Regions from separate parts of the Azotobacter salinestris genome, predicted to be linked through region 2. Evidence: predicted binding sites of a transcription regulator. Region 2 holds the regulator's gene; the other holds the start of a gene.
The links. The regulator sigma-54, encoded in region 2, starts transcription at its own class of promoters, with help from an activator protein. The targets are predictions, from matches to a motif close to ANTGGCATNNANNTTGCTNT.

Region 1 (3,376 bases), 1.7 Mb from region 2:
CAGGTCGATGCGCTGGCCGCCGGTGACCTTGACCATGGGGATCTGGTACTTGTCGGCCACGTCGGCGATGCGCCGCAGCTCGGACGGGTTGGTCACGCCGCCCCACATGCGCGGCACCACCGAGTAGGTACCGTCCTTCTGGATGTTGGCGTGGGCGCGCTCGTTGATCAGGCGCGACTGCGGGTCGTCCTTGGCCTCGCCCGGCCAGGTGGAGATCAGGTAGTAGTTCAGGGCCGGGCGGCAGGTGGCGCAGCCATCGGGGGTGCGCCACTCCATGGCTTTCATGGCCTGGCCCAGGCTGGTCAGGTGTTGCTCGCGGATCGCCTGGCGCACCTGGCCGTGGTTGAGATCGGTGCAGCCGCAGACCGGCTTCTCGCTCTTGGGCTTGACATCCGCGGCGCCGCCGACGGTGTTGATCAGGATCTGCTCGACCAGGCCGGCACAGGAGCCGCAGGAGCTGGCCGCCTTGGTGTGCTTCTTCACCTCGTCCACGGAAAGCAGTCCGTTTTCCTGGATCGCCTTGACGATCGTGCCCTTGCACACGCCATTGCAGCCGCAGACTTCCATCTCGTCGCTCATCGCCATGGCCTTGTCCTGGCCCTGATGGCCGGCATCGCCGATGGCGTTCTCGCCGAACATCAGGAGGTCGCGGATCTCGGCGACGTTGTGGTTCTCGCGGATCTGCCGGAAGTACCAGCCGCCGTCGGCGGTGTCGCCGTACAGGCAGGCGCCGACCAGCACGTCGTCCTTGACCACCAGCTTCTTGTAGACGCCGCCGATGGGGTCGGAGAGGGTGATGGTTTCGGTGCCTTCCTCGCCCATGAAGTCGCCGGCGGAGAACAGGTCGATGCCGGTGACCTTGAGCTTGGTGGAGGTCACCGAGCCCTCGTAGCGGGCATTGCCGAGCTGGGCCAGATGATCGGCGCAGACCCGGGCCTGCTCGAACAGCGGCGCCACCAGGCCGTAGGCGATGCCGCGGTGGTTGGCGCATTCGCCGACGGCATAGATGGCCGGGTCGGAGGTCTGCAGGCAGTCGTCGACCTGGATGCCGCGGTTGCAGGCCAAACCTGCGCGCTCGGCCAGCTCGGCGTTGGGGCGGATACCGGCGGCCATCACCACCAGATCGGCAGGAATTTCCTCGCCGTCGCTGAAGCGCGCGGCGGCGACCCGGCCCTGGCCGTCATCGAGCAGGGCGCCGGTGTTGGTGTTCAGGCGGAACTTGATGCCGCGGGCCTCCAGGGCGCTCTGCAGCAGCTTGCCGGCGGTCTTGTCGAGCTGGCGCTCGAGCAGCCAGTCACCGAGGTGCACGACGGTCACGTCCATGCCGCGCAGCTTGAGGCCGTTGGCCGCTTCCAGGCCGAGCAGACCGCCGCCAATCACCAGCGCGTGACGGTGAGTCCTGGCGGTTTCCATCATCATCTGGGTGTCGGCGATGTCCCGGTAGCCGATCACACCCTGCAGATCCTTGCCCGGGATCGGCAGGATGAAGGGGGTCGAGCCGGTGGCGACGAGCAGTCGGTCGTATTCGGCCACGCTGCCATCTTCGGCGACTACCCGGCGATTCTCGCGGTCGATGTCGACCACCTTGCAGCCGATGCGTAGGTCGATGCCGTTGTCCCGGTACCAGTCCAGGTCGTTGAGAACGATCTCCTCGAAGGTCTGTTCGCCGGCCAGCACCGGAGAGAGCAGGATGCGGTTGTAGTTCGGGTGCGGTTCGGCTCCGAACACCGTGACCTCGTAGAGATCCGGGGCGAGCTTGAGCAGTTCTTCCAAGGTGCGAACCCCGGCCATGCCGTTGCCGATCATCACCAGCTTGAGTTTTTCCATCGCTCTTCTCCGTTACGGAAAGCGGAAAACAAAAAAGGCGTCCCGCCGGTTACCCAGCGAGGACGCCTTTGTCCATTCCCGTTCTATCGGGAAGCATTGCCCTCCACGTTGAAGGCAGTGCTTATGTAATCTGTCGAGTTTTTAATGCAGGAGCTATGCCATTTTTATGAGTTCCTGATTTGCAAGGCTTTTCCTTAGTACAGACCGGGGGCACCCTGCTTTGGCTTGCACTGTTTTGGTTCTCTGTGCCCGCTTGTGGTGCTTCAAGAGTTCGCCGGTGCGATCAACAGGGCGAGCAGGGTCAGGTTGAGCAGCAGAGAGAGCAGGGCGATGCCGCGCCAGACCTTCAGCGGCTCGCGTTCCAGCCAGGGGCGCGGGCGCAGCTCCTGGAGGCGGCGTTCGCCCTGCTCCAGCTCGAGCAGCCATTCCTCGGCGGTCTCGAAACGTTGCGCGGGGTCGGCTACCAGCGCCCGCCGCAGGCATTCGTCGAGCCAGGCGGACAGATCCGGACGGTAGCGGCTGGCCGGGGTCGGGCTGCCGAAGCGCGGATGCTGGAAGGCCTCGATCTCGCCATAGGGGTAATGACCGGTGAGCAGGAGATAAAGGGTGACGCCAGCGGCGTAGAGATCCTGCCGGGCATCGGGCGCCGCGCCGGCGAAGGCCTCCGGTGCGATGTAGCTGGGTGTGCCCGGCAGGCTGTGGGCTTCGTCTCGGGACAGCCCTGGGCAGTAGGCCAGGCCGAAGTCGAGCAGGCGCAACTCGCCATTCTCGTCCCACAGCAGATTTTCCGGCTTGATGTCGCGGTGCAGGATGTTGCGCCGATGCAGCATGCCGAGGGCGCGCAGCAGGCGGGGAGCGAGGTCCTGCCATTGGGCGAGCGTCAGCGGACCGTGCGCCTGCAGGTGCTCGGCCAGGGTCCGACCGGAATATTCGCGCTGCACGTAATAGAGGTGCTGGCGCTGTGGCAGCAGGGCGACCTCGGGGAAGTAGCGGCCCGCCACCCGGCGCAGGAACCACTCTTCCAGCAACAGGGCCTGGCCGGCCTCGGCCTCGCTGCGCCGGGCCGGCGGCAGGGTCTTCAGCAGCCAGCGGCGGTCATGGCTGTCGCGCACCCGATAGACCAGGGACTGACGCGATTCGGCCAGCAGGCCCTCTATCCGCCAGCCCTCGAACAGCTGGCCTTCGCGCAGCGCCGGTGGTGGCAGCCAATGCTGCAACTGGGCCAGGCTGTCGGCCAGCGAGCCTTCCGGCAGCTGTTCGACGCGCAGCAGCAGGGCGCTGGCATTGTCCTGGCTGCCGGCCAGGTGCGCGGCGCGCACCAGCGCCCGGGCAGCCGCCGGCAGATCGCATTCGTCGACGAGGATGCGACGGATGCCCGAGTCGTCGAGGGTCGCCCAGACGCCATCGCTGACCAGCAGGAAGGCATCGCCCTCCTGCAGGTCGCCGTCCAGGTAGTCGACCAGCAGGTGCTGGTCCAGACCCAGGGCGCGCTTGAGCACATGGCGCATCTCGGGCTGCTCCCAGACATGCTCCTCGGTCAGCCGTTCCA
Region 2 (3,376 bases):
GGGGTCAGAATGTCTTCGAGTCTGATCATGGGGCGAAGGAGTCAGCGGGCCGTAGCGCCCTGCTGGCGTTCGATCTGCTTTTCCTTGTGCTTGATCAGTTGACGGTCAAGCTTGTCGACGAGCAGGTCAATGGCCGCATACATGTCTTCATGCTCGGCGTTGGCGACCACTTCGGCGCCGGCGACATGCATGGTCGCCTCGATCTTCTGCTTGAGCTTCTCGACCGACATGATCACCTGGACATTGGTGATGCGGTCGAAATGGCGCTCGAGCCGGCTGATCTTCTCCTCGACATAGTCGCGTAGGGCGTCGGTCACATCCAGTTGATGTCCACTGATGTTGACTTGCATACCGCTTTCTCCTTGTTTCTATTTTGATGCAGGCTGACGGGCCTGCTACCGGTATACGCTGCTTCGAGTGGCCGCTGAGCGCTGCTGCCGTCTCGGCGGCCGACCCGATCCTGTTACATAAGTCGCTTGCGTTCGCTGGAAGGCGCGATGCTGAGCGATTCCCGGTATTTGGCGACTGTACGGCGAGCCACCTGTATGCCCTGCTCTTCCAGTAAACCAGCGATCTTGCTGTCGCTCAATGGCTTTTTCGGATTTTCCGCGGCGATCAGTTTCTTGATGATGGCGCGGATGGCCGTGGACGAGCACTCACCGCCTTCGGCGGTGCTGACGTGGCTGGAGAAGAAGTATTTCAGCTCGTAGATGCCGCGCGGAGTGTGCATGTATTTCTGGGTGGTGACCCGTGAGATGGTCGACTCGTGCATACCGACCGCCTCGGCGATGTCATGCAGCACCAGCGGTTTCATGGCCTCTTCGCCGTAGTCGAGAAAACCCCGTTGGTGCTCGACGATCTGCGTGGATACCTTCATCAGAGTTTCGTTGCGACTCTGCAGGCTCTTGATGAACCAGCGTGCCTCCTGCAGCTGGTTGCGCATGAAGGTGTTGTCGGCGCTGGCATCGGCACGTCTGATGAAACCGGCATAATGGGGGTTGATGCGCAGGCGCGGCACGGCCTCCTGGTTGAGCTCCACCAGCCAGCGGTCATTGTGCTTGCGCACGATGACATCGGGCACCACGTATTCGGGCTCGCTCGCCTCGATCTGGGCGCCGGGACGAGGATTCAGGCTCTGAATCAACTCGATCACCGGGCGCAGCTCCTCTTCCTTGAGTTTCATGCGTCGCATCAGTTGGGTGAAGTCGCGGTTGCCCAGCAGATCGAGATAGTCCTTGGCCAGTCGTTGCGCCTCTTCCAGCCAGGGGGTGTCGAGCGGCAGCTGACGCAGTTGCAGCAGCAGCGACTCGCTGAGATCGCGGGCGGCGACCCCCGCCGGCTCGAACTGCTGGATGCGGCGCAGCACCATTTCCACTTCGTCGAGTTCGATACCCAGCTCCGGATCCAGGGAGGCAAGGATTTCCTCCGGAGAGGCCTCCAGATAGCCGTCGCTGTTGATACTGTCGATCAGGGTGACGGCAATCAGGCGGTCGGTATCCGACATCGGGGCCAGGTTGAGCTGCCAGAGCAGATGGCTCTGCAGGCTCTCGCCCGTGGAGGTGCGGGTGGTGAAGTCCCACTCGTCTTCATCGCTGCTCGGCAGGCTGCTGGCACTGGTCTGGTAAATGTCTTCCCAAACGGTATCCACCGGCAGTTCGTTGGGAATGCGCTCGTGCCAGTCGCCATCCTCGAGGCTGCCGCCATCCTCGCTGGCCGTTACGCTTTCATAGCTTTCCTGGTAAGAGCCGGATGCGGTATCGATTGTCGACTGGTCGCCATGCTCGCCCAGCATATCCGGGCTGTCGTAGTCCTCTGCGTCTTCCTGACGTTCCAGCATGGGATTGGAGTCGAGGGCCTCCTGGACTTCCTGTTGCAGATCCAGGGTCGACAGTTGAAGCAGACGGATGGCTTGTTGCAGCTGCGGAGTCATCGTCAGCTGCTGACCCATCTTAAGGACTAGCGATGGTTTCATATTGTAGGAAGCACCATATTTGCCGAAGCATTCGCGTCAATCACTACGAGGCGACGATGCGCCTTTCTAAAGCAAATTCTATGCCTGATTATAACGGAATTTAACTGGTCTATCCCATTCAATGGCGCATTTCATAGTCGGAATTCGTGGCCGAGATAGACTTCCTGCACCAGTTTGTTGGTGAGGATGGCCTCGGCATCGCCTTCGGCTATCAGTTGTCCGTCGTTGACAATGTAGGCGGTTTCGCAGATATCAAGCGTTTCGCGAACGTTATGGTCGGTGATCAGGACGCCAATGCCCTTGTTCTTGAGGTGGTGGATGATCTGTTTGATGTCGTTCACTGAAATCGGGTCGACGCCGGCGAAGGGTTCGTCGAGCAGGATGAACTTCGGCGTGGTGGCGAGCGCGCGGGCAATCTCGACGCGACGCCGCTCTCCGCCCGAGAGGCTCATGCCGAGGCTGTCGCGAATGTGGCTGATGTGGAACTCCTGCAACAGGGCTTCGAGCGCCTGGCGGCGGCCTTCTCCATCGAGATCCTTGCGGGTTTCGAGGATCGCCATGATGTTGTCGGCCACGGTGAGCTTGCGGAAGATCGAGGCCTCCTGCGGCAGGTAACCGATGCCAGCCCGGGCACGGCCGTGCATGGGTAGATGGGTGACATCGTCCTGGTCGATCAGGATGCGTCCCTGGTCGGCGCGGACCAGGCCGACGATCATGTAGAAGCAAGTGGTCTTGCCGGCTCCGTTGGGGCCGAGCAGGCCGACGATCTGGCCGCTCTCGATGGAAAGGCTGACGTCGCGGACGACCTGACGGCCCTTGTAGCTCTTGGCCAGGTGCTGGGCTTTGAGGGTGGCCATTACTGGGTCTGTCCCGGCTGCTGTTTCTTTTTCGGTTGGATGACCATGTCGATTCGTGGCTTCGGGCTGGTTACCTTGGTCCCCGTGGCGCGGCCAGCATTGACGATCTGGCGCTGGGTATCGTAGACAATCTTCTCACCTTCGAAGGTATTGCCATCCTGGATCACGCGGGCCTTGTCGATCAGCACGATGCGTTCGTTTTCGGCGAAGTACTGGATGGTCTGGCCGTAGGCCTTGACGATGCTCTTGTCAGGTGCCGGCTTCTGCTCGTAGTAGGCAGGATTGCCGACCGAGGTGAAAACCTTGATATCGCCGTTGTCGTCCTGGGTGATGGTGACCTTGTTGCCGGTGATCTTCAGCGTGCCCTGGGTGATCACCACGTCGCCGTGGTAGACCGCAACCCCTTGCCTGTCGTCGAGTTCAGCGCTGTCGGCCTGGACACGAATCGGCTGGTCGCGATCGGAGGGGAGGGCCCAGGCGCTCGCTGCGCCCAGCAGGGGCAGACTGAGCAAGAGAGGGAGAGCCCGGTGGGAGAAACGGTTAGCGA

Region 1: the regulator sigma-54 is predicted to act here: its motif matches at 1,971-1,990, upstream of nirB (nitrite reductase large subunit NirB).

Annotation. Positions count from the first base shown of each region.
Region 1 is NZ_CP045302.1:4,768,258-4,771,633, forward strand. It holds gene nirB (nitrite reductase large subunit NirB) at 1-1,827, opposite strand, end outside; gene GCU53_RS22585 (bifunctional protein-serine/threonine kinase/phosphatase) at 2,091-3,376, opposite strand, start outside.
Region 2 is NZ_CP045302.1:1,544,665-1,548,040, reverse strand. It holds gene ptsN (PTS IIA-like nitrogen regulatory protein PtsN) at 1-29, opposite strand, end outside; gene hpf (ribosome hibernation-promoting factor, HPF/YfiA family) at 42-350, opposite strand; gene GCU53_RS07305 (RNA polymerase factor sigma-54) at 464-1,972, opposite strand; gene lptB (LPS export ABC transporter ATP-binding protein) at 2,104-2,829, opposite strand; gene lptA (lipopolysaccharide transport periplasmic protein LptA) at 2,829-3,376, opposite strand, start outside; gene lptC (LPS export ABC transporter periplasmic protein LptC) at 3,370-3,376, opposite strand, start outside.